One region of the Terrabacter terrigena genome, then DNA from elsewhere that is predicted to be linked to it. Evidence: predicted binding sites of a transcription regulator. Region 1 holds the regulator's gene; each other region holds the start of a gene.
What was found. The regulator LexA, encoded in region 1, represses DNA repair genes until DNA is damaged. The targets are predictions, from matches to a motif close to TCGAACANNTGTTCGA.

Region 1 (7,488 bases):
CCCTGAGGCGCACGGGCAGCCGGCCGCCGAACAAGGGGGAGACGACGGATGCCACCCGGGCGGCCACGGCATCGGGTCGAGCGGGTGCCGTCGCCGTCGCCGGGAAGGCCTCGGCGTCTGGGCGGTCGTCGGTCATGGTCATAGCAGGTGGCCTCTCGTAGGGGTCGACGCCAGAGGTTCGGTGCGGCGGGGGCCCCGGATGGGTGGGCCGCTGGGCCATCGGCAGGTCGTGACGAGCGTCAAGGAGATACCCCGACGGCAGCCTCGCGCCGCGCGTCGCCTGCCGCGAAGAGACCGTCGGCCCCGAGCCGGGCCGCGCCGACACCGCCGAAGTACATGTGGGGCCCGGGGTAGCGGTGGGCCGGGAGACCGCTACCAGCAGCGGCCGCGGCGATCTCGTCGGACGGCTCGTGCTCGACCCGTGGCGAGCCGTCGTCGAGGAAACGCACGTGCAGCCGCGGCGCGTCGATCGCCTGCTGGAGGTCGTCGCCCAGCAGCAGGCTGCGCCCCAGCACCTGCATCAGGGCGGTCGTGATGCGGTCGGCGCCGGGGGAGCCCACCGCGAGCGCGGACCCGACCGCGCTGCGGGCGGTCGTCGGCGCCATGTTCGAGGCGAGCCGGGTGCCGGGCGGCACGGCGTGCAGCCCGAGGCGGTTGAGTTCGGGCTCGCCGAGCGCGTTGTTGAGCAGGATGCCGGTGCCGGGGATCACCATGCCGGCTCCATAGCCCGCCGACATCGTTATGGCACAAGCGTTTCCGTGCTCGTCGACGGCGGACACGTGGGCCGTGGAGGCCGACGTCGGCAGGCCCGCGAGGCCGTGGCGCTCGACCGAGGCCAGCAGGGCGTGACCGTCGGCGTCGAGGTCGCGTGACCGGTCGTGCACCGAGAGCCGGTAGGCGAGGACGCGCCGCTGGATGTCGATCACCTCCGCCGAGGTCCACTGCTCGTGGTGAGCGAGCTGTCCGAGCATCGCCGCGAGCATGGGCCCCCCGACCGACGGTGGTGGGTTCAGCGCGACGCTCCAGTCGCCGACCGACCGCATCGTCGGGGTGCGCACGACCGCCTCGTATGCCGTCAGGTCGGCGGCGGTCACGAGGCCACCGTTCGCGGCCATGTCGTCGACGAACACACGTCCGACGGCACCGGTGGTGAAGAGAGACACGCCCTGGACGGCGAGCAGCTCGAGGATGTCGGCGAGGTCGACGTTGAGGCACGTCTCGCCCGGCTGCACGGCGCCGCCGTCTGCGCCGGTGACGAGGGCGTGCGCCTCGGCGTCGTCGCCGAAGAGGGTGTCGCGCACGATGCCGAGGTAGAGCGCCGCCGCCGCACCGATGCGGTAGCCCTCACGGCACGCGCGAGCGGACGGTTCGACGAGCCGCCGCCACGGAAGCACCGCGAACCGGTCGCGCGCGAGCGAGAGTGCTTGCAGGGCGCCGGAGTTCGCGACCGAGCCGTGCCCGGCACCGATGGTCACTCCTCCGCCGTAGTCGGTGTGCACCTGGCGCACGCCCTGACCGAAGGCCGAGGGGTCGAGCCCGCGGCCCGGCATCTCGACGTTGCCGTCGACGACGACGGGATCCGAGCCGGCCGGCCACACGTTGACGTACGCGCCGCCCATGAGGCTGACGACGCCGGGCTCGGTGCTCATCGCACTGAGCGCAGCCGCGATGGCCGCATCGACCGCGTTGCCGCCGTCGGCCGCGGCCTCGAGGCCTGCCTCGAGCGGAGCTGGACCGGTGGCGGCGAGGGCGACCCGTGTCATGACCGCATTCTGCCGGTCGGGCGGCCGTCTGGCGCGGTGTCGACGTGGGGGAGTGTCAGGCCCTGGCGCCGACGAGCTCGGCGGTGGAGGTCCTCGGGTCGGCGCCGGCGGCCTCGCAGAGCGCGTCGAGGGCCGCGGCCACGGCGGGCACCCGCTGCAGGTCGGGGGTCGTGACGGCGAGGATCTGACGGCGCGACGCGGGTGACAGCGGCAGGGTCGCGACCTCGTCGTGCTTGGCTGCGTTGAGGATCAGGTCGGGGACGAGCGCCACACCGAGGCCGGCCGTGACAAGGCCGAGCTGCGCGACGTAGTCCTCCGTCTCGAAGGCGACGTTGGGCCGGAAGCCGGCGGTGTCGGCGAGCGAGAGCAGGTGGCCCCGGCACCGGGGACACCCGGCGATCCACTCGTCACCGGAGAAGTCCGTGAGCACGGCGGCCTCGTCGCCGGCGTGGGGGTGCGCCCCCGGCACGACGAGTCGCACCTCGTCGTCCATGAGGCGTCGGGTGACGAGCAGGGAGAGGTCCTCCTCGAGCTCGCCGAGGTCGCCCCCCTCGTAGGCGAAGGCGACGGCGACGTCGCAGTCACCGTTGCGCAGCGCGGCGAGCGACTCGGGCGGCTCCGCCTCGGTGAAGGTCACCGTGATGTCGGGGTGCTTCGCCTTGAGGATGGCCAGCGTCCTCGGCACGAGGGTCGCCGACGAGCTCGGAAAGGCCTGCAGGCGCACGCGGCCGGCACGGAGCCCGGCGATCGCCGTGATCTCCTCCTCAGCGGCGTCGAGGGCGGCGAGGACACCGACCGCGTGACGCGCCAGGACCTGCCCGGCCTCGGTGAGGCGGACCTGCCGGCCGTAGCGCTCGACGAGCACCGTGCCGGTGCGCTGTTCGAGGCGTCGGACCATCTGGGAGATGGCCGGCTGGGTGAAGCCGAGCGCGTTGGCGGCGCTCGTGAAGCTTCCCTCGTCGGCGATGGCCTTCATGACCCGGAGGCCCGCAGCGTCGATCATGCACCGATCATAACCGGTGATTATGGAATCCCGTGAGTTCCGCGCGATCAGGAAGGGGTCGTGTCGACACGTAGGCTTGCCGGGTGCACCAGCCGACCGGCATACCTTCTCGTGCGACCGCCGCGACGAACGCGACGGGCGCGACCAGCCGACTGTCGACCTCGCGCACGTTGCCGCTCCAGACGCACGACCTCGGCACCTTCGAGGACCTCGTCGACCTCGTCAGCGGCGGAGGCGTGGTCGTCCTCAGCGGCGCGGGCCTCTCCACCGAGTCCGGCATCCCCGACTACCGCGGTCCGGACGGGACCCGCCGCGTCGAGCCGATGACCTACGGCGAGTTCGCGGGCAGCAGCGAGGCGCGCCGACGCTACTGGGCCCGCAGCTACATCGGCTGGCAGCGGTTCAACGCGGCGGCACCGAACGAGGGTCACCGGGTCGTCACCGACCTGCAGCGCGCCGGCTACGTCGGGCCCGTCATCACCCAGAACGTCGACGGCCTCCACCAGGCCGCCGGGGCGACCGACGTCATCGAGCTGCACGGGTCGCTCGAGCGTGCGGTCTGCCTCACCTGCGGCGAGTACACGTCGCGGATCGGCTTGCACGAGAGGATGACCGAGGCCAACCCCGGCTTCATGACCCGCTTTGCCGAGGCGGCAACCTCGTTCGGGTCGCAGTGGGGCGAGCAGGTGCGGCCCGACGGCGACATCGTGCTCGCCGACGCCCTCGTCGAGTCCTTCCACGCGCCGAGATGCCTGGTCTGCGGCAACGACACCGTCAAGCCCGACGTCGTCTTCTTCGGCGAGTCGGTGCCCAGGGCGCTCGTCGAGCGGTGCTTCGGCCTCGTCGAGGCGGCCGGCGCCGTGCTCGTGCTCGGGTCGTCGCTGTCGGTCATGAGCGGCTACCGCTTCGTGCGCCGGGCCCACCAGCGCGACGTGCCCGTCGCCATCGTCACCCGGTCCGCAACCCGGGGCGACGCCGAGGCGACGATCCGCCTCCACGCGCCGCTCGGCGACACCCTCACCGCGCTGCGCGAGGCGCTCGGTCACTGATCGGGGCGACGCCGGTGCCCGCCCGAGGGCGAGCCGAGGTGGTGTGCCGTCCTGCCGGAGGTCGGGACGGGGCCCGACGACGCGCGGCTCTGACGGGCCGGGTCTGGGGGTGCGGGCTCGGCCTCGGCGCTCGAGGTGGCCTACTCGGCGGGGGCGCCGAGGTCGCGGGCCTCGTCGGCCGAGACCTCGCCGAGGTCCCACAGCTCCTTCGTCTGGACGCCCCAGTACGTCGCGAACAGCACGATGACGATGACCTCGGCGACGAGGACGACGTGGGCGAAGCCGGTGACGGTGAGCTTGGCGACGACCGTGGCGGCGAGCGCCAGCGTGAGAGCCAGGGCGATGGCGAGGTAGATGCGGCGGTAGCCGCGGCCGTCGTCGTCGCCGACGGCCCGGTGGCGCTCCACGGTGCGCAGGGCGCTGAGGACCATGACGGCGATGATCCCGGCCACCATGGTGACGGCGGCGATGCCGTGGCTCAGGGCGATGAAGCGGTCGCGCAGGACGAGGAAGAGGGTCAGCTCGACGAGCAGCACGCCGCCGCACGCCAGGGTCACGAGTACCGACCGCGCGGTGGGGCGGGCTGACGCGTCACGCATCATGGCGCCCCGCTTGAGCGCTGCCACGATCACGGCCGCGATGACCGCGACGACCACCAGCGACCAGATGTTGTTGCGCACCGCCGCGGCGATCTCGCTCGGGGTCTGGGCGTACGCGTTCGGGCCGCAGCGGTTGTCGGGCACCGTCGGGACCATGGCGACGACGAACGCCATGAAGCCGGAGAAGTTGAGCAGCACGTCCTCCTCGGAGGAGTGCCCCTTGTAGGCGATGAGGCTGGCGCCCAGCGCGCAGAGTGAGCCGACGAAGACGGTTCTCGCGGGCGTGTAGTAGTAGGCGCTGATCGACCCGAGCCAGCAGCTGTGGTCGGTCTCCCACCACCACTGGTAGGCCACGGACAGCAACAGCATGAGCAGCAGGGCGATCATCGCGCCCCGCAGGTAGCGGTAGGTGTAGACGACGTCGCGGGTGCGCCCGGCTGCCATGGCGGTCTCCTCTGCGGGACTCACGTCCTCAGAGTCTGGCGTCCGCCGCGGCGATGCGCCTGCTGGAAGGGCCGCGGCCGGACCGCCCGTCAGATGCGGCGCAGGACCGCGGTGACCTTGCCGAGGATCGTGGCGTGGTCGCCGTCGATGGGGGAGAAGTCCTCGTTGTGCGGCATCAGCCAGACGTGGCCGTCGACACGCTTGAAGGTCTTGACGGTGGCCTCGTTGTCGAGCATGGCCGCGACGACGTCGCCGTTCTCGGCGTGCTGCTGCTGGCGCACCACGACCCAGTCGCCGTCGCAGATCGCGGCGTCGACCATGGAGTCGCCGTTGACCTTGAGCAGGAAGAGGTCGCCCTCGCCGACGAGCTGCTTGGGCAGCGGGAAGACGTCCTCGACGACCTCCTCGGCGGTGATCGGGACGCCGGCGGCGATCTGCCCCAGCACCGGCACGTAGGAGGCCTCCGGACGGGCGTCCCCCGAGTCGGTCTCGGTGTCGTAGTGGTCGCCGCCGCGGCTCCCGACCTCCTCGGCCGTCGCGTCAGGAGAGACGATCTCGAGGGCGCGGGGGCGGTTGGGGTCGCGCCGCAGGTAGCCCTTGGCCACCAGGGCGTTGAGCTGGTGGGAGACGCTGGAGGGGCTCGCCAACCCGACGGCGTCGCCGATCTCGCGCATGCTCGGCGGGTAGCCCCGGCGGTCGACGGAGTTGCGGATCACCTCGAGCACTCGCCGCTGACGCACGGTCAGTGCGCCGCCGGTCTCGCGATCGGGAAGCTCGGTCACGCCCATGGTGTCCCCTTCGTCGGCTCGTCAGACCGTGCGCTGGACCGGCTTCGTGAGCGGCTCGCGAGCTGCTCGAGGGCCAGTGTCAGTGGTGGCTGGTGAGGTGTGTGGTGTGAGGAAAGAGTACCGAGGTTCGAACACAGTTGCCAAACACCTGTTCGATGCGTGTCTCGACTTCCTCGAACATACGTGCTACAAATCGTACAGACGTTCTATCGAACACGTGTTCGCCAGATCAGGAGCAAGGGGAGGTCACCATGAGCGCCATCGTCCTCGAGACCGTTCGTCAGCCGCAGACCAGTGAGCCGCGGCCCGTCGCGCGCCCGCACCTCGTCCTCGTCCCGACCGGGCGCGAGGCCGTCCGCGCCGCCCGGTCCGCGCGGCCGCCGCTTCGCCTGACCCGCTTCGGTCGTTTCGTCGTCGCGCTGCTGGTCGCAACGGTCGTCTCGCTGCTCGCGGTCGGGCTGGCCGGCCAGCTCGCGTCGGCGTCATCCGGCTCGCGCACCGTCACGGTCACCTCGGGGCAGACGCTGTCGGGCATCGCCGCACACGAGCTGCCGCAGCTGTCCGTCACCGACGGCGTCGTCGAGCTCCAGGTCGCCAACGGCCTCAGCACCACCGAGATCCACGTCGGGCAGCAGCTCGTCATCCCGGGTCGGTGACGCCCGGGCTCTCCAGGATCACCGGGGCTCGAGGTTCATTGCGTATGCCGTGCACTCGCCGTGCGCTCGCCTCGCCCCACCCCATCGGCCGCGTTGGCTCCACCTCCAGCGGCTGGCGGTAGCGGCGCTTCGACCCCGTCGTTCCCGCCCGGACGCCGCACCCCCGAGGAGGGGGTGCGGCGTTCTGCTGTCCACCCGCTCGGTCCATCGGGGCTGTGGATGACGCCGACCGGGTCCGCCACCGGCGACCTAGCGTGGTTGCTCTCGGGAAGGGAGCAGGGGATGAGATACGAGATCGACACCGCGACGCTGCGAGCCAGCGCCGCCACCATCGAGGAGGTCCTGGCCCAGGTGCGCCGGCTCGGGGTCGTCGACGACCTCCGCCCGGTCGGGGCGGCCCTGCCGGGGGGCCGCTGCGCCTCGGGCCTGCCGCAGGTGGCGGCCGCCTGGCAGACGCGCCTCGCGTCGACGCAGTGGGAGCTGCGCGAGCTCGGTCGCTTCGTGAGCCTGGCCGCCGATGGCTACGACGCAGTCGAGCAGGCGGCGCGACAGGTGCTGGGCAGCACTGCGGGCAGCACTGGGGGCAGCGCTGCGGGCAGTACTGGGGGTGGCGCCCGGAGTGGTTTCCCCGGTGTCGTCCGCGGTGGCGCCGACGGCAGCACGTGATGACTGCGGCAGCGATGGGCGGCGGCATCGCCGTGCGCGACATCCGGGCCGGCCGTCCGCAGCTGCTGCTCGAGGTGAGTCGGCGTCTGGAGGCGCGCCGTCGCAGGCTCCTCGTGCTCGCGGAGCTGGTGCTCTGGCGGCGGGCTGCTGCCCCTCGCTGGTCCGGTGCCGGCTCGAGCGCGGCGGCAGACCGCTACGGCACGGTGGTCGCCGGGCTGGGGCAGCTCGCGGGCAGCATCGCGGTGGCAGGCCATGCCCTTGGGCACGCGGCGCAGCGGCTCCAGAGCGCCCTGGATCTCGTGGGGCGCGCGGACCGCCGGGCCGCCGACGAGGGCGCGTGGGTCGACGACGACGGCCGGCTGTTCCTCCCGGTTCGCGCCTCACTCGGCGATGGCGTCGGGGAAGCCCACCGGGCGCGCCTCGACGACCTGCTCAGGGCTGAGGTGGACGCCTGCCTCCAGCAGGCTCGGCGTGCAGCCACGCAGACCGACGAGGAGCTGCACCGGGTGCTCCTGGTCGC
Region 2 (7,488 bases), on a different contig from region 1:
GGGCTGGGCACCATCGTCGGCTCGATGATGGAGAGCCACGTCGGGGTGGGAGCGGCTGCGGCGGTCGTCGCGGCCGAACCCACGACCGCCGTGAGCGACCTCGACGCCGCCTGGTGGTCGGTCGCCTCCCCGGTCGTGGGCGGGATCTCCTACTCCGGCAACCAGGTCCACGTCCCTTCGACCGACGGTTTCGGCATCTCGGGGTTCGCGCAGCCGGGCTGAGCGCGGCTTCCGGCCGACATGGGAAGGGCCCCGCCGGGAGCGGGGCCCTTCGTCGTGCGTCGACGCGTGCGTCGGTCAGTTGCCGAGGACGCGGAGGGTGAACGTGCCCTCGCCGTTGCCGGTGGTCGTGGCGTTGAGGCCGACGGCACGCAGCGACTCGAGGAACGTCTTGTCGTTGCCCTTGACCTCGCCGAGGTAGAGCTTCTCGAGCTTGTCGAGGTCGACGAACACGGCGCTGTTCGACGACGTGACGTCGCCCACTGCCAGCTTGAACGCGTCGGTGTCACCGAGCTTGCCGCCGGACTTGAGGTCGTCGGCGTAGTCGGGCGTCGTGGCCACGAAGAGCTTGTCGCCCTCGACCTTGTGCGTGAGCGCGCCGCTGCTGCCACCGGACATCTGGACCAGCCGGTCGATGATCTCGTCGGCACGCTTGGCGTCGCTCGACACGACCTTGGCGCCGACGGTCAGCGTGTCGCCCTTGAGGTCCTGGTCGGGCATCGCGACCGTGAACGACCGGCCGAGCAGGGCCTTGAGGTCGTCGGGGAGCCTGACGTCGAGCTCGTCCTCGATGGTGGCGATGACGTCGTCCTGGCCGTCGGCGGCCGCGAAGTCGTTGATCTGCTTCTTCAGCTGCGGCCACGCCGAGTCGAGCATCTGGTCGGCGCCGGAGACGTGCACGGCCGCCAGGGTGTTCGCGGGCAGGTCGGCCAGCTCGCTGCCGTCGCCCTTGACGGCCTTCGTCGCGTCGGCGCCGCGCACGACGCCGGCCAGCTCGACGTAGTCGGCGTCGAAGCGAAGCGCGGCGGCGAAGCGGCCCTTGGCGCTCGCCATCGCAGCGGCGTCGAGACCCGCGTCGCCGCCACCCAGCTTCGGCAGCTCCTTGATACCGGTGGTCATGTCGAACCAGGCCGACACGATGCCCTGCTCGCCGAGGGCGCCCATGTCGCCGGTGAAGTTCGCGTTCGCGGACAGCGAGCCCTTGTCGACTGCGGCCAGGGTGGCGTCACCGGTGCCCGCGGGCGTGACGATGGCGTAGCCGTCCTTGGTGCGGACGTCGGTCTTGGAGGACGAGTCGCACGCGAAGAGCTTCGTCAGGGTGTCCTTGGCGACGGCCTCGTCCTTGACCTGGATCGCGACGGCGACGTTGGGCGTGTCGGAGGTGCCGCCGGGACGGATCGCCGCACCGAGGCGGTCACCGAGCCAGGGCTCGATGTCCTTGTCGTAGGTGATCTTCCTGAGGCAGTCGTCACCGGCGTTCTTGGAGGCCATCTCCCACAGCTTCTTGCGCGGGTCGTCGCTGCCGAGGGTGTCCTTGACGGCGTCGAGCTTGCCGAGGAAGCGGACGGCGGCGATCTTCTGGCCGGCGGACGGGTCGATGTCGACGCGGAGGTAGGCGTACGCGTCGCCGGGCAGGACGTCGGAAGGCTGCGGCCCGCTGCCGCTCAGGGTCTGCGCGGCGAAGACGCCGGCGCCACCGAGGACGAGGACGGTGGCGAGGGCGCCGACCATGAGGCCGGTGCGCTTTCGGCCGGGCTGGACCGGGGCGGGCGGCTCGTCGTCGAGGGCGACACCCGCGGACTCGCCGGTCGCGGCCGGGACCGGGTGGCTGCCCGAAGGCACGGGGTAGGTGTAGTGCGCGACGGGCGCGGTCACGTCGGCCGGGATCGGTCGCGTGGCATCGCCGGACTGGGCGGACGGCCCGTTGGGCTCGGACATGGTGGCTCCCCTGAAAGTGTCGATGTCCCTGCTTCGGCGCGCGGGACGAGAGGACGATACCGGTCACGCGACGGCGGCGCTGGCGGTTCGGGCAACCCTCCGACGACGGCTTCGGCGCGACCGGTTCCCGCGGCGCGGGTGGCAGACTGCTGGGGTGCGGATCAGTCATTTCTGGACCTTGATGGACGACGAGTTCGGCCCGGCGTACGCCGGCTCGCTCGCGCGCGACCACGTGCTCGGCGCGCTCGGCAACCGAACGGTGGTCCAGGCGCTGGCCGACGGCGAGGCGCCGCGGGCGGTCTGGGAGGCGCTCTGCATCGACATGGACGTGCCACCGGAGCGCCGGTTGGGCCGCGACGTGCGGGTGGCCCGCGGTGCCCAGGGCGGTCAGGTCGGCGGGTGACGGAGCTCCCGGCCGGGCGCGACCGGATCACGCTGCTGCGGGGCGACCTCACGGCCGACGCCTCGGCCGACGCGATCGTCAACGCGGCCAACCCCTCCCTGCTGGGTGGCGGGGGTGTCGACGGGGCGATCCACCGGGCGGCCGGTCCCGAGCTGCTCGCCTCCTGCTACCGGCGGTGCGTCGAGCTCGCCGACGCAGCGGGGTGCGCGGTCGTGGGGTTCCCGGCAGTGTCGTGCGGTGTCTACGGCTACCCCGTCGACGCCGCGGCCACGGTGTCCCTGGCCGCCCTCGCCGCCGCGCTCGACCGTCACGAAGGCGTGCGCGAAGCGCGGTTCTGGCTCTTCTCGGACGGGGTGCTCGCCGCGTTCGAGGCGGCGCTGGCAGACCTCCGGGCCGACGGCTGAGACGGGTTCTCGCCCGACGCGGCGTGTCGTCGCGACTTCGAACACGTGTTCGGTACTGTTCTCCACAGGTCCTGCGCCACCACCCGCATCGTCCACAGGCCGTCTCGTGGTCCACCCGATGTCGGCGCCGGCACCTAGCGTCTGACCCGACAGCGGATCTCGCAGTGCGATCCGTTCCCCGGGTCGCAGGTAGACGACCGCAGCGCAGACGGCAGAACAGGAGCCCGACATGGCATCGGTGCAGGAGAAGGACAAGGACAAGGCGCTCTCCTCGGTGATGGGCCAGATCGAGAAGAGCTACGGCAAGGGTGCGGTGATGCGTCTCGGTGACGACGTCCGGCCGCCGATCGAGGTCATCCCGACCGGCTCGATCGCCCTCGACGTGGCCCTCGGTATCGGCGGACTGCCCCGCGGTCGCATCATCGAGGTCTACGGCCCCGAGTCCTCGGGCAAGACGACGGTCGCGCTCCACGCGGTCGCCAACGCCCAGCGGGCCGGCGGCATCGCGGCGTTCATCGACGCCGAGCACGCGCTCGACCCCGACTACGCGAAGAAGCTCGGCGTCGACACCGACGCCCTGCTCGTGTCGCAGCCCGACACCGGTGAGCAGGCGCTCGAGATCGCCGACATGCTGATCCGTTCCGGGGCCATCGACATCATCGTCATCGACTCCGTCGCCGCGCTGGTGCCGCGCGCCGAGATCGAGGGCGAGATGGGCGACAGCCACGTGGGTCTGCAGGCCCGCCTCATGAGCCAGGCGCTGCGCAAGCTGACCGGTGCGCTCAACAACACGGGCACGACGGCGATCTTCATCAACCAGCTCCGCGAGAAGATCGGGGTCATGTTCGGCTCGCCCGAGACGACCACCGGCGGCAAGGCGCTGAAGTTCTATGCGTCGGTGCGACTCGACGTCCGCCGCATCGAGACGCTCAAGGACGGCACCGACCCGGTCGGCAACCGCACCCGCGTCAAGGTCGTCAAGAACAAGGTGTCGCCGCCCTTCAAGCAGGCCGAGTTCGACATCCTCTACGGCCAGGGCATCTCCCGCGAGGGAGGGCTCATCGACATGGGCGTCGAGCACGGCTTCGTCCGCAAGGCCGGTGCCTGGTACACCTACGAGGGCGACCAGCTCGGCCAGGGCAAGGAGAACGCCCGGAACTTCCTCAAGGACAACCCCGACCTCGCCGACGAGATCGAGAAGAAGGTCAAGGAGAAGCTCGGTGTCGGGCCGCGCGTCGACAAGCCCGCCGAGGTCGCGGACGTGCCCGTCGACTTCTGATCGTGGCTGATCCGGCACACGAGTCCACCCAGGAACGGCTCGCCCGCGCTGCTGCCGCCCTCGCCGAGGCGCAGGGTGTCGTCAAGGCGCGGGCGGCCGCACCTGACGGCGAGGCTCGCGCGAGCCGGGGGCCCGGCGAAGGCACGCCTGCAGGCGGCGGCCGCCGCGGAGGTCCCGGCCGTCCCGGCCGTCGCGACAACGGCGGCTCACGGCGCGGGGGTCGTGGTCAGTCGCGCACCGGGTGGGCCGCCGCAGACCCTGCCGACCGGCCCGACTGGGCGATGCCCCCGGGGCATGCCGAGTCCGGCTCCGCCGACGACGGGAAGCGGGCGGGGTGGGCGCCGCCGCCCGACGACCCCGAGACTGAGGTCCCCGAGGCCGACGCCGAGTCGGTCGCCCGGGCCATCGTGCTGCGCCAGCTGAGCATGGCACCGCGCAGCAGGGTCCAGCTCGAGAAGAAGCTGCGGCAGCGCGGGTGCGACGACGCGATCGCCGCCAAGGTCCTCGACCGCATGACAGAGGTAGGGCTCGTCGACGACGAGGCCTTCGCCCAGATGCTCGTGCGGTCGCGCCAGGCGGGCAAGGGGCTGGCCAGGCGTGCGCTCGCCCACGAGCTGCGCAAGCAGGGCATCGACCAGGAGGTCGCCGACGAGGCGCTCGGCCAGGTCGGCGCCGGCGACGAGCGCGTCCGCGCCGAGCAGCTCGTCGCCAAGAAGCTCCGGAGCATGGGTGGCCTGCCTTCCGGGGTCCAGGCCCGGCGGCTGGCCGGGATGCTGGCACGCAAGGGCTACTCCGGCGAGCTGGCGTGGCCGGTCATCCGCGACGCCATCGACGGCCTGCCCGAGCACCAGCGCGACTGACCCGGCCGGCCGGGCCAGACCCGTCGCGCTCGCGGCAGGGCGGTGGGGTGCGGTGTGCCCGAGACAGCACGAGGGGGTGAGGACCTTTCGGTCCCCACCCCCTTCGGGTGTGGTGCGGGAGGCTCAGGCCTGCGCGGGCACGACGGCGATCGCCGAGACGTCGAACTCGAGCTTGACCTTCTCGCTCACGAGGACGCCGCCGGTCTCGAGAGCCGCGTTGAAGGAGAGGTTCCACTCGGTGCGGTCGATGGTGGTCTCACCCTCGAAGCCGACGCGGGTGTTGCCGAACGGGTCCTTGGCCGAGCCCGTCTCCTCGAAGGGGACGGTGATCGACTTGGTCACGCCGTTGATCGTCAGGTCGCCGGTGATGGCCCACTCGGAGCCGTCGCGCTCGACGTTCGTCGAGACGAACGTGATCTGCGGGTAGTTGGCGACGTCGAAGAAGTCGGGGGTCTTGAGGTGGCCGTCGCGCTGCTCGTTGTGCGTCGTGACCGAAGCGGCCTCGATGACGACCTTGACCGAGGAGTTGGCCGGGTTCGCGGTGTCGACCGTGGCCGAGCCCTCGAACTGCTCGAAGTTGCCGCGGACCTTGGTGACCATCGCGTGACGGGCCGAGAAGCCGATGCGCGTGTGGCTCGGGTCGAGGGTGTAGTCACCGGAGATGTCGGAGACGGCGACGGAGGGAGCCTCGATGGTCTCGGCCTCGGACTTGCTGCGGTTGAAGAAACCCATGGGATGCGTCCTTTGAAGTAGGTGGTTAAATGTTCAACAACTATGGTGCCGGAAAATGGTTGAACTGTCAAGCAGTGAGGTCAACGGATCGGGTCGGCGGCCTATTCCCGGGCGTGCCGGTGTCCCGTCAGCGGGCCCGCACGGCCTCCGCCCCGTGCGCACGCGACGACGCTCGTTCCGCGCGTGCCGTCCCCGGCGGGCGCACGCCGTACCCTTGTCGATGCCATGACTATGCAGACCTCCGCGCAGAAGCCCGCCGCCACCGGGAGCAGGACCTACGACGTGCGCACCCACGGGTGCCAGATGAACGTCCACGACAGCGAGCGCCTGGCCGGCCTCCTCGAGACGGCCGGTTACGTCGACCTCGCCAGCCTGCCGGTGGGGGAGCGGCCCGAGGTCGCCGACGTCGTCGTGTTCAACACCTGCGCGGTGCGCGAGAACGCCGACAACAAGCTCTACGGCAACCTCGGCCAGCTGCGCCCGGCGAAGCTCAGGAACCCCGACATGCAGATCGCCGTCGGGGGCTGCATGGCCCAGAAGGACCGCGGCGCCATCGTCCAGCGTGCGCCCTGGGTCGACGTCGTCTTCGGCACCCACAACATCGGGTCGCTGCCCGCCCTGCTCGACCGGGCGGCCCACAACCGTCGCGCGGAGGTCGAGATCCTCGAGAGCCTCGAGGTCTTCCCGTCGACCCTGCCCACGCGTCGCGACTCGGCCTACAGCGCCTGGGTGTCGATCTCCGTCGGCTGCAACAACACCTGCACCTTCTGCATCGTCCCGAGCCTGCGGGGCAAGGAGCAGGACCGCCGGCCCGGCGAGATCCTCGCCGAGATCGAGGCGCTCGTGGCCCAGGGCGTCGTCGAGGTGACCCTGCTCGGGCAGAACGTCAACACCTACGGCGTCGAGTTCGGCGACCGCCTCGCCTTCGGCAAGCTCCTGCGGGCCTGCGGCGAGATCGAGGGGCTCGAGCGGGTCCGCTTCACCAGCCCACACCCGGCCGCCTTCACCGAGGACGTCATCCTCGCCATGGCCGAGACCCCCAGCGTCATGCCGAGCCTGCACATGCCGCTGCAGTCCGGCTCCGACAAGGTCCTCAAGGACATGCGGCGGTCCTACCGCAGCACGAAGTTCCTGGGCATCATCGAGAACGTCCGGCGCCACATCCCCGAGGCCGCGATCACGACCGACCTCATCGTCGGCTTCCCCGGCGAGACCGAGGAGGACTTCCAGCACACGCTCGACGTCGTGCGTGAGTCCCGCTTCTCGAGCGCCTTCACCTTCCAGTACTCCATCCGGCCGGGCACCCCGGCCGCCACGATGGACGACCAGGTGCCCAAGGCCGTCGTCCAGGAGCGCTTCGACCGGCTCATCGCGCTCCAGGAGGAGGTCAGCTGGGCGGAGAACCGCACGCTCGAGGGGCGTGAGGTCGAGGTGCTCGTGGCGCCCTCCGAGGGCCGCAAGGACGCCGAGACCAAGCGCCTGTCCGGTCGGGCACGCGACAACCGGCTCGTGCACTTCGCGGTGCCCGAGGGCGCCGAGGTGCCCCGCCCCGGCGACGTGGTCACCGTTGCCGTGACCTACGGCGCCCCGCACCACCTCGTCGCCGACTCCGGCGTCGAGGGGGGCACGTATGCCGTCCGGCGCACGCCCGGCGGAGACGCCTGGGCGGCGCTGCAGGACGCTCCGCAGGGCACGGGCAAGCCGGCCGTCAGCCTCGGTATGCCGTCGGTCGGACGTCCGGCGCTCGCGCAGGTCGCGCCCGGCTGCGCGACGACCTGAGCCGATTCGGGGCCCCTCGAGCCGTCATGCTTGACTTGGCGCATGTCTGTGCGCCCCATCGTCATCACGGGTGAGCCCGTCCTGCACCGCTCG
Region 3 (7,488 bases), on a different contig from region 1:
GGTCATGTAGAGGTCGGTGGGGAACGAGTCGGGGTCGGTGAGCACCACGTGGCGTCCCGGGCGCAGACGCCCGGCTCCGACCACCGCCTTGAAGAGGTTGACCGAGGTCGAGTCCGTGACGACGACCTGGCCGGGTGCGGCCCCGACGATGTGGCCCACGGCGTCGCCGACGCGTGTCTGGGCACCCCACCAGTCGGCCTCGTTCCACGAACGGATGAGGCGCTCGCCCCACTGCCGGTGCATGACGTCGTCGACGACGGCCGGCACGGCACGGGGGAGGGCTCCGAGCGAGTTGCCGTCGAGGTAGATGAGGCCGTCGGGCAGGTCGAAGAGGTCGCGCGTTCCCCGAAGGGGCGACTCGGCGTCGGCGCGTTCGGCGCGGGCGAGAAGGGCGTCGTGGGTCTGCACCGTCGTCATGGCCGCAACGTAGCCGGTGGCCGCGAGGAGATGTCAGGGGACCTCCCGGGATCGTCTCGCATCCCAGACGGTTCGTCGCCCTCGGGCATCGCGAGGCCCCGCGACGAACTGGCCGCCGGCCCGCCCTACGCTTGCCCGGTGAGCACCACGACCACGAGCGGCGAGACCGTCACCCAGCCTGCACCCGCCCAGACGGTGCGGATCGGCGTCCTCGCCGTGCAGGGCGACGTGCGCGAGCACCTCGCCGCCCTGACCGCGCTCGGGGCCGAGGCCGTCACCGTGCGCAGACCGTCCGAGGTGGAGCAGATCGACGGTCTCGTCATCCCCGGCGGCGAGTCGACCGTCATGGACAAGCTCGTGCGCGCCTTCGAGCTGCGGGAACCCCTGGTGCGCCGCATCGCCGAGGGCATGCCCGCGTACGGCTCGTGCGCCGGGATGATCATGCTCGCCGACCGCATCGTCGACGCCCGACCCGACCAGCAGACGCTCGGGGGTCTCGACGTCACGGTCCGCCGCAACGCCTTCGGCCGCCAGGTCGACTCGTTCGAGCAGGACCTCGAGTACGTGTGGTCCGACCCCGACTCGAGCGGCACCGTGCACGCCGTCTTCATCCGCGCACCCTGGGTCGAGGAGGCCGGCGCGGACGTGCAGGTGCTCGCCCGCGTGAGCGAGGGCGCCGCCGCCGGTAGGATCGTCGCGGTCCGGCAGGGCAACCTCATGGCCACCTCGTTCCACCCCGAGGTGGGTGGCGACCGCCGGATCCACGCCGAGTTCGTCTCGATCGTCAGAGCGCACCGACTCCAGCAGTCCGGTGCCAGCCAGTCACCGGAACGCGAGGACACTGCATGAGCGGCCACTCCAAATGGGCCACCACGAAGCACCAGAAGGCGGCCAAGGACGCCAAGCGCGGCAAGCTCTTCGCCAAGCTCATCAAGAACATCGAGGTCGCGGCCCGTCAGGGCGGCGCTGACCCCACCGGCAACCCGACCCTCTACGACGCCATCCAGAAGGCGAAGAAGACGTCGGTGCCCAACGACAACATCGACCGTGCGGTCAAGCGCGCCTCCGGCGCCGAGGCCGGTGCGGCCGACTGGCAGACGATCATGTACGAGGGCTACGCACCCAACGGTGTCGCGGTGCTCATCGAGTGCCTCACCGACAACCGCAACCGCGCCGCCGCCGAGGTGCGCACGGCACTGACCCGCAACGGTGGCCAGCTGGCCGACCCGGGGTCGGTGTCCTACGTCTTCAACCGCAAGGGTGTCGTGACCGTCCACAAGGAGGCCGGCTCCGAGGACGACATCCTCGAGGTCGTGCTCGAGGCGGGCGCCGAGGAGGTCAACGACAACGGCGACACCTGGGAGATCATCTCCGAGGCCACCGACTTCGTCGCGGTCCGCAAGGCCATCCAGGACGCCGGCATCGACTACGAGTCGGCCGAGGCCTCGTTCGTCCCGAACCTGCAGGTCCCGCTCGACCTCGACGGCGCGAAGAAGATGATCCGTGTCATCGAGGCGCTCGAGGACAGCGACGACGTGCAGAACGTCTTCGCCAACGGCGACATCCCCGACGACGTGCTGGCCCAGCTCGACGAAGAGGAGTGAGCTCGGCGGAGCCGAGCCGCGGAGGCACGCCGGTGACCGGCGTGCCTCCCGTCCTTTCGGGGGAGGGCGGTTAGCGTTGTCCCGAACACCTGTTCGCATCAGCTCGCCGTCCGACCCGCAGCCCAGGAGGTATGCCGTGCGCGTCCTCGCGGTCGACCCCGGCCTGACCCGCTGCGGCGTCGGTGTCGTCGACGGCGTGCCGGGGCGGCGGCTGTCGCTCGTCGAGGTCGGCGTCATCCGCACGCCGTCGAGCGACCCGACGCCGAAGCGCCTCGTCGCCGTCGAGGACGAGATGCGGCAGTGGTTCGAGCGGCACCGGCCCCAGGCCGTCGCCATCGAGCGGGTCTTCGCCGACACCAACGTCTCGACCGTCATGGGCACCGCCCAGGTCACCGGCATCGTCATGATCCTCGCCGAGCGGCTCGGGCTGCCCGTCACGCTCCACACGCCCACCGAGGTCAAGGCCGCGGTGAGCGGCAGCGGCCGCGCCGACAAGGCGCAGGTGACCACGATGGTGACGAGGCTGCTCGGGCTCGACACCCCGCCGAAGCCGGCCGACGCCGCCGACGCCCTGGCGCTCGCGATCTGCCACGTCTGGCGCGGCGGCACCCAGAGCCGGCTCGAGCAGGCCCGCCTCGACGTGCTCGCGCGTACGGGCACCGGGGGCGGCGGCATACCCCGTCGACTTCCTCGTGCTGGGGCACCCGCCGAGCGGCGCCTGCGCACCGCTGCCGCCGCCCGATCCGCACGCTCGGCCCCGCAGTCGCGCCCGAGCCCGACCGACCCTGGAGCCCAACCCCGATGATCGCCTCGCTCTCCGGCACCGTTCTCAAGGTCGGCCTCGACTCCGTCGTGGTCGGCGTCGGCGGCGTCGGCATGCTCGTTCACACGACGCCCGCGACGGCGACGTCGGTGCGGCTCGGGCAGCCCACCGAGCTGGCCACCAGCCTCGTCGTCCGCGAGGACTCCTTGACCCTCTACGGCTTCGCCACCGACGACGAGAAGCACGTCTTCGAGACGGTACAGACCGTCTCGGGCGTCGGGCCGCGGCTCGCCCTGGCAGTCCTCGCCGTGCACACGCCCGACGCGGTCCGGGTGGCGCTCGGCACGGGCGACCTCGTCGCCCTGACCAAGGTGCCCGGCATCGGCAGGAAGGGCGCCGAGCGCCTGGTTCTCGAGCTCAAGGACAAGCTCGGCGCGCTACCGGGCACGGGCGGCGTGGCCGAGCCCGTCGCCCTGGACACCGGCGAGGCGTGGCGCGAGCAGGTGGGCGAGGCCCTCGTCGGGCTCGGCTGGACGGCTCGTCAGGCCGACGACGCGCTCGACAAGGTCGCCCCGCTGGCCGCCGACGGTGCCGGTGTCTCCGCCCTGCTGCGGGCCGCCCTGCAGGAGCTCGGACGATGAGCGTCGACCGCTCCTGGGACGTCGACGAGGCGCCCGACACCTGGCACGACGGCTACGACGCGACCGCCCGCATCGTCGACGCCGGCAGCGACACCGACGAGCGCCAGGTCGAGGCGGCGCTGCGGCCCAAGCGCCTCGACGACTTTCCCGGGCAGCCCCGCGTGCGTGAGCAGCTCGGCCTCGTCCTCAAGGCGGCGCGGCGCCGCGGCACCCCGCCTGACCACGTGCTGCTCTCCGGTCCGCCCGGCCTCGGCAAGACGACGCTGGCCATGATCGTCGCGAGCGAGCTCGAGCAGCCGATCCGCATCACGTCCGGGCCGGCGATCCAGCACGCCGGAGACCTCGCGTCGGTCCTCTCCTCGCTCGCGGAGGGCGAGGTGCTCTTCCTCGACGAGATCCACCGCATGTCGCGCTCCGCCGAGGAGATGCTCTATCTCGCGATGGAGGACTTCCGCGTCGACGTCATCATCGGCAAGGGCCCGGGCGCGACGGCGATCCCGCTGGAGCTGCCGCCGTTCACGGTCGTCGGGGCGACGACGCGGGCCGGCCTGCTGCCGGCCCCGCTGCGCGACCGGTTCGGCTTCACCGGACACCTCGACTACTACACGGCCGCCGACCTCGTGACGATCCTGCACCGGTCGGCCCGGCTGCTCGGGCTCGACGCCGACGACGACGGCATCCGCGAGATCTCGCTCCGCTCGCGCGGCACCCCCCGCATCGCCAACCGCCTGCTGCGACGCGTACGTGACTGGGCCCAGGTGCACGGCGACGGCCGGGTCACCCACGCTGCCGCCCGGCAGGCCCTCGAGCTCTTCGACGTCGACGAGCGCGGGCTCGACCGTCTCGACCGCGCTGTCCTGGAGGCGCTCTGCCGCCGGTTCAACGGTGGACCGGTCGGTCTCTCGACCCTCGCGGTGGCCGTGGGGGAGGAGCCCGACACCGTCGAGACCGTCGCCGAGCCCTACCTCGTGCGCGAGGGTTTCATGGTGCGTACGCCGCGCGGACGGGCCGCCTCGACGCTCGCCTGGGAGCACCTCGGCCTCACACCCGCTGTCGACGCGCAGTCGATGTGGTCCGCGACCCTGCCCATCGAGGAGTCCGGCGGAGGCCGTTTCGACTCGTGACGCCCCGATCCAGCGGGCGCCGCGGGGCGGCGGGTGGCCCCCTCGGGCGCGACCAAAACGTGACACGGGCTTGCGTCGCGAGGCCTCCCTTGGTCTGACAAACTGCACCGGCGCACGTAGACTCCTGCGGGCACCATCGCCGCTGCCGCGGCACCATCCGGTGCTCCCGGTCGTTGACGCGAGACCCGACCCGAACCGAAGGGTCGAGGTGTGCGCCAGACAACCGACGAAGACACGAAGGACTGAGCTGACATGAACAACAACGGGGCCTTCTCGTTGCTGATTTTCGCGCTGCCCCTGCTGCTGCTGGGCTGGCTGTTCTTTACCCAGAACAAGCGGATGAAGCAGATGCGCGAGTTCAGCTCGTCGCTCAACGTCGGCGACCACGTGGTCACCTCGTCCGGGGTGTACGGCACCGTCAAGCACCTCGACGACAGCACCGCCTGGCTCGAGATCGCCGAGGGCACCACGGTCCGCTTCGACCGCCGGGCCATCGCGATGAAGCAGGCCGACGCCGCCTCGACGCCCGGCGCGCCGGCGGCGCAGGGCACCACGGGCAACGACACCGTGCCCGACGACGCCACGGACGCTCCCGGTCCGCAGCAGAACGGTCAGTGAGGGTTTCGTGGCACGCAGCTCCACCAAGAAGTCGGCGAGACGCAGCCTCCTGGCGCTGATCGTCGTCATCCTCGGCCTCGGCGGCCTCGTCGGCGGCCTCACCGCGTGGGGTGGCGGCTCGGCCACCCCGAGGCTGGGCCTCGACCTCGAGGGCGGCACGGAGCTCGTGCTCCAGCCCGTCCTCGTCGGCACCGAGAAGATCAACGAGGGCCAGGTCAACCGCGCGGTCGACATCATCCGCCAGCGCATCGACGCCAACGGCGTCTCCGAGGCCGAGATCGCCACCCAGGGCGGCCAGAACATCGTCGTGTCGATCCCGGGGTCGCCGTCACCGGAGCAGCTCGACGCCATCCGCAAGCCGTCGCAGCTGCGGTTCCGCGCCGTGTACGTCCAGGCGCTCGACACCAACGCGACGCAGGTCAAGCCGGGCGGTGGCGCCACCGGCACCCCGACCCCGACCGGCACCGCGACCACCCCTGCCACCGGCACGCCCTCCGCCACGGGCGCCGCGACCCCGTCGACGTCCGCGACGGCCCAGAACGGCGCCGTTCCCGACGCCCTGCGTGCGGCCACGACCCCGGCGACACCCACCGGCACGGCCACCGCGAAGCCCACCACGCCGGCCCCCGCCGCAACGACCACCGCGCCGGCTGCGCCCACCGAGGCGCAGACCGAGGCCGCCGTCAAGGCCCAGGCCGTCAAGGGCCTCACGGGTATCGGCTGGGCCCAAGCCAAGGCCGACGAGGCAGCGACCAAGGTCGCCAAGCAGTACGTCGCGCTGAACTGCTCGACCCCGGGCGCCATCGACAAGATCGTCGACGACCCCGACCAGCCGATCGCCACCTGCGGCGACGACCGCACGACGAAGTACGTCCTCGGTCCGAGCGAGATCAACGGCAGCGAGATCGCCGACGCGAGCAGCGGCTACCAGCCCGGCCCGAACGGCCAGCCCACCTCGATCGTCGAGGTCGCGCTGTCGTTCAAGGACACCGGTAAGGCCAAGTTCGCGGCCGTCACCAAGCGCCTCTACGGGCTGCAGTCCGAGCCGCCGCTCGACCAGTTCGCCGTCGTGCTCGACAAGAGCGTCATCACGGCACCGCAGGCCCGTGCCGTCATCTCCGACGGTCGCGCCTCGATCACCGGGTCGTTCACCATCGACTCGGCCAAGCAGCTCGCCGAGCAGCTGAAGTTCGGCGCCCTGCCCATCTCGTTCGCGCTGCAGACGCAGGACAACATCACGCCCCAGCTCGGTGAGGAGCAGCTGCGCATCGGCCTGCTCGCCGGGTTCGTCGGCCTGCTGCTCGTCGTCGTCTACTCGCTGTTGCAGTACCGCGCCCTCGGGTTCGTCACCGTCGCCTCGCTCGTCGTCGCGTCGGTTATCACCTACCTCGCGGTCACGGTGCTCGGCACGACGCACGGCTTCCGCCTGACGATGGCCGGGGTCACCGGCCTCATCGTCGCGATCGGTGTCACCGCCGACAGCTTCATCGTCTACTTCGAGCGCATCCGCGACGAGGTGCGCGACGGGCGTCCGCTCGTCGCTGCCGTCGAGACGGGCTGGAAGCGCGCACGGCGGACGATCATCGCGGCCGACGCCGTCAACTTCATCGCTGCCGGCGTGCTCTACTTCCTCGCCTCGAGCAACGTGCGCGGCTTCGCCTTCACCCTCGGCCTGACGACGCTCATCGACCTCGCGGTCGTGATGCTCTTCACCCACCCGACGGTGCAGCTGCTCGCCCGCACGAAGTTCTTCGGCGGTGGCCACAGGTGGTCGGGTCTCGACCCGCAGCGCCTCGGCGCCAAGGAGACCCTCCGTTACCGCGGCCGCGGCCAGTTCGGGACGGCCGGCACCCAGCGCCCGCCCGCCACCGTGGGCTCGGCCCGCGTCGCCGAGGGGAAGGCCCAGGCATGATCAACTTCGCTCAGGTCGGCAACGACCTCTACACGGGCAAGCGCTCGATCGAGTTCATCAAGCGCCAGAAGACCTGGTACGCCGTCTCGGCCGTGCTCATCGCACTCGCCCTCGTCGGCATCTTCGTCAAGCACCTCAACTTCGGCATCGAGTTCAGCGGTGGCTCGGAGTTCCGCGTGCAGGGTGTGACGAACAGCCAGGACTACGAGCAGAAGGCGCAGACCGCCATCGGCGCCGCCGGCATCGACGGCAACGTCGTGTCGACGATCGTCGGCCAGAACACCGTCCGTGTTCAGTCCGAAGCCGCCTCCGAGCGCACCGACGAGGCGTCCACCGCCCTCGCCAAGGAGTTCGGGGTGCCCACGAGCTCGGTGAGCGCCTCGCTCATCGGGCCGAGCTGGGGCCAGTC

Region 2: recA (recombinase RecA) is a predicted target of LexA. The motif match lies at 2,783-2,798, and genes of this name have one in related genera.
Region 3: ruvC (crossover junction endodeoxyribonuclease RuvC) is a predicted target of LexA. The motif match lies at 2,103-2,118, and genes of this name have one in related genera.

What each region holds. Positions count from the first base shown of each region.
Region 1 covers NZ_JBHTKH010000009.1:121,157-128,644, forward strand. The annotation lists gene ACFQ2V_RS14640 (class I SAM-dependent methyltransferase) at 1-142, opposite strand, end outside; gene ACFQ2V_RS14645 (gamma-glutamyltransferase) at 240-1,763, opposite strand; gene ACFQ2V_RS14650 (LysR family transcriptional regulator) at 1,819-2,766, opposite strand; gene ACFQ2V_RS14655 (Sir2 family NAD-dependent protein deacetylase) at 2,850-3,815, shown strand; gene ACFQ2V_RS14660 (hypothetical protein) at 3,956-4,858, opposite strand; gene lexA (transcriptional repressor LexA) at 4,948-5,646, opposite strand; gene ACFQ2V_RS14670 (LysM peptidoglycan-binding domain-containing protein) at 5,898-6,302, shown strand; gene ACFQ2V_RS14675 (hypothetical protein) at 6,585-6,968, shown strand; gene ACFQ2V_RS14680 (alpha/beta hydrolase) at 6,968-7,488, shown strand, end outside.
Region 2 covers NZ_JBHTKH010000001.1:48,606-56,093, reverse strand. The annotation lists gene ACFQ2V_RS00255 (dipeptide epimerase) at 1-222, shown strand, start outside; gene ACFQ2V_RS00250 (DUF3352 domain-containing protein) at 298-1,938, opposite strand; gene ACFQ2V_RS00245 (DUF3046 domain-containing protein) at 2,093-2,341, shown strand; gene ACFQ2V_RS00240 (macro domain-containing protein) at 2,338-2,745, shown strand; gene recA (recombinase RecA) at 2,975-4,024, shown strand; gene ACFQ2V_RS00230 (regulatory protein RecX) at 4,027-4,884, shown strand; gene ACFQ2V_RS00225 (YceI family protein) at 5,008-5,616, opposite strand; gene miaB (tRNA (N6-isopentenyl adenosine(37)-C2)-methylthiotransferase MiaB) at 5,842-7,395, shown strand; gene def (peptide deformylase) at 7,438-7,488, shown strand, end outside.
Region 3 covers NZ_JBHTKH010000003.1:84,651-92,138, reverse strand. The annotation lists gene kynU (kynureninase) at 1-417, opposite strand, end outside; gene pdxT (pyridoxal 5'-phosphate synthase glutaminase subunit PdxT) at 556-1,266, shown strand; gene ACFQ2V_RS06335 (YebC/PmpR family DNA-binding transcriptional regulator) at 1,263-2,021, shown strand; gene ruvC (crossover junction endodeoxyribonuclease RuvC) at 2,158-2,826, shown strand; gene ruvA (Holliday junction branch migration protein RuvA) at 2,823-3,425, shown strand; gene ruvB (Holliday junction branch migration DNA helicase RuvB) at 3,422-4,549, shown strand; gene yajC (preprotein translocase subunit YajC) at 4,802-5,167, shown strand; gene secD (protein translocase subunit SecD) at 5,175-7,079, shown strand; gene secF (protein translocase subunit SecF) at 7,076-7,488, shown strand, end outside.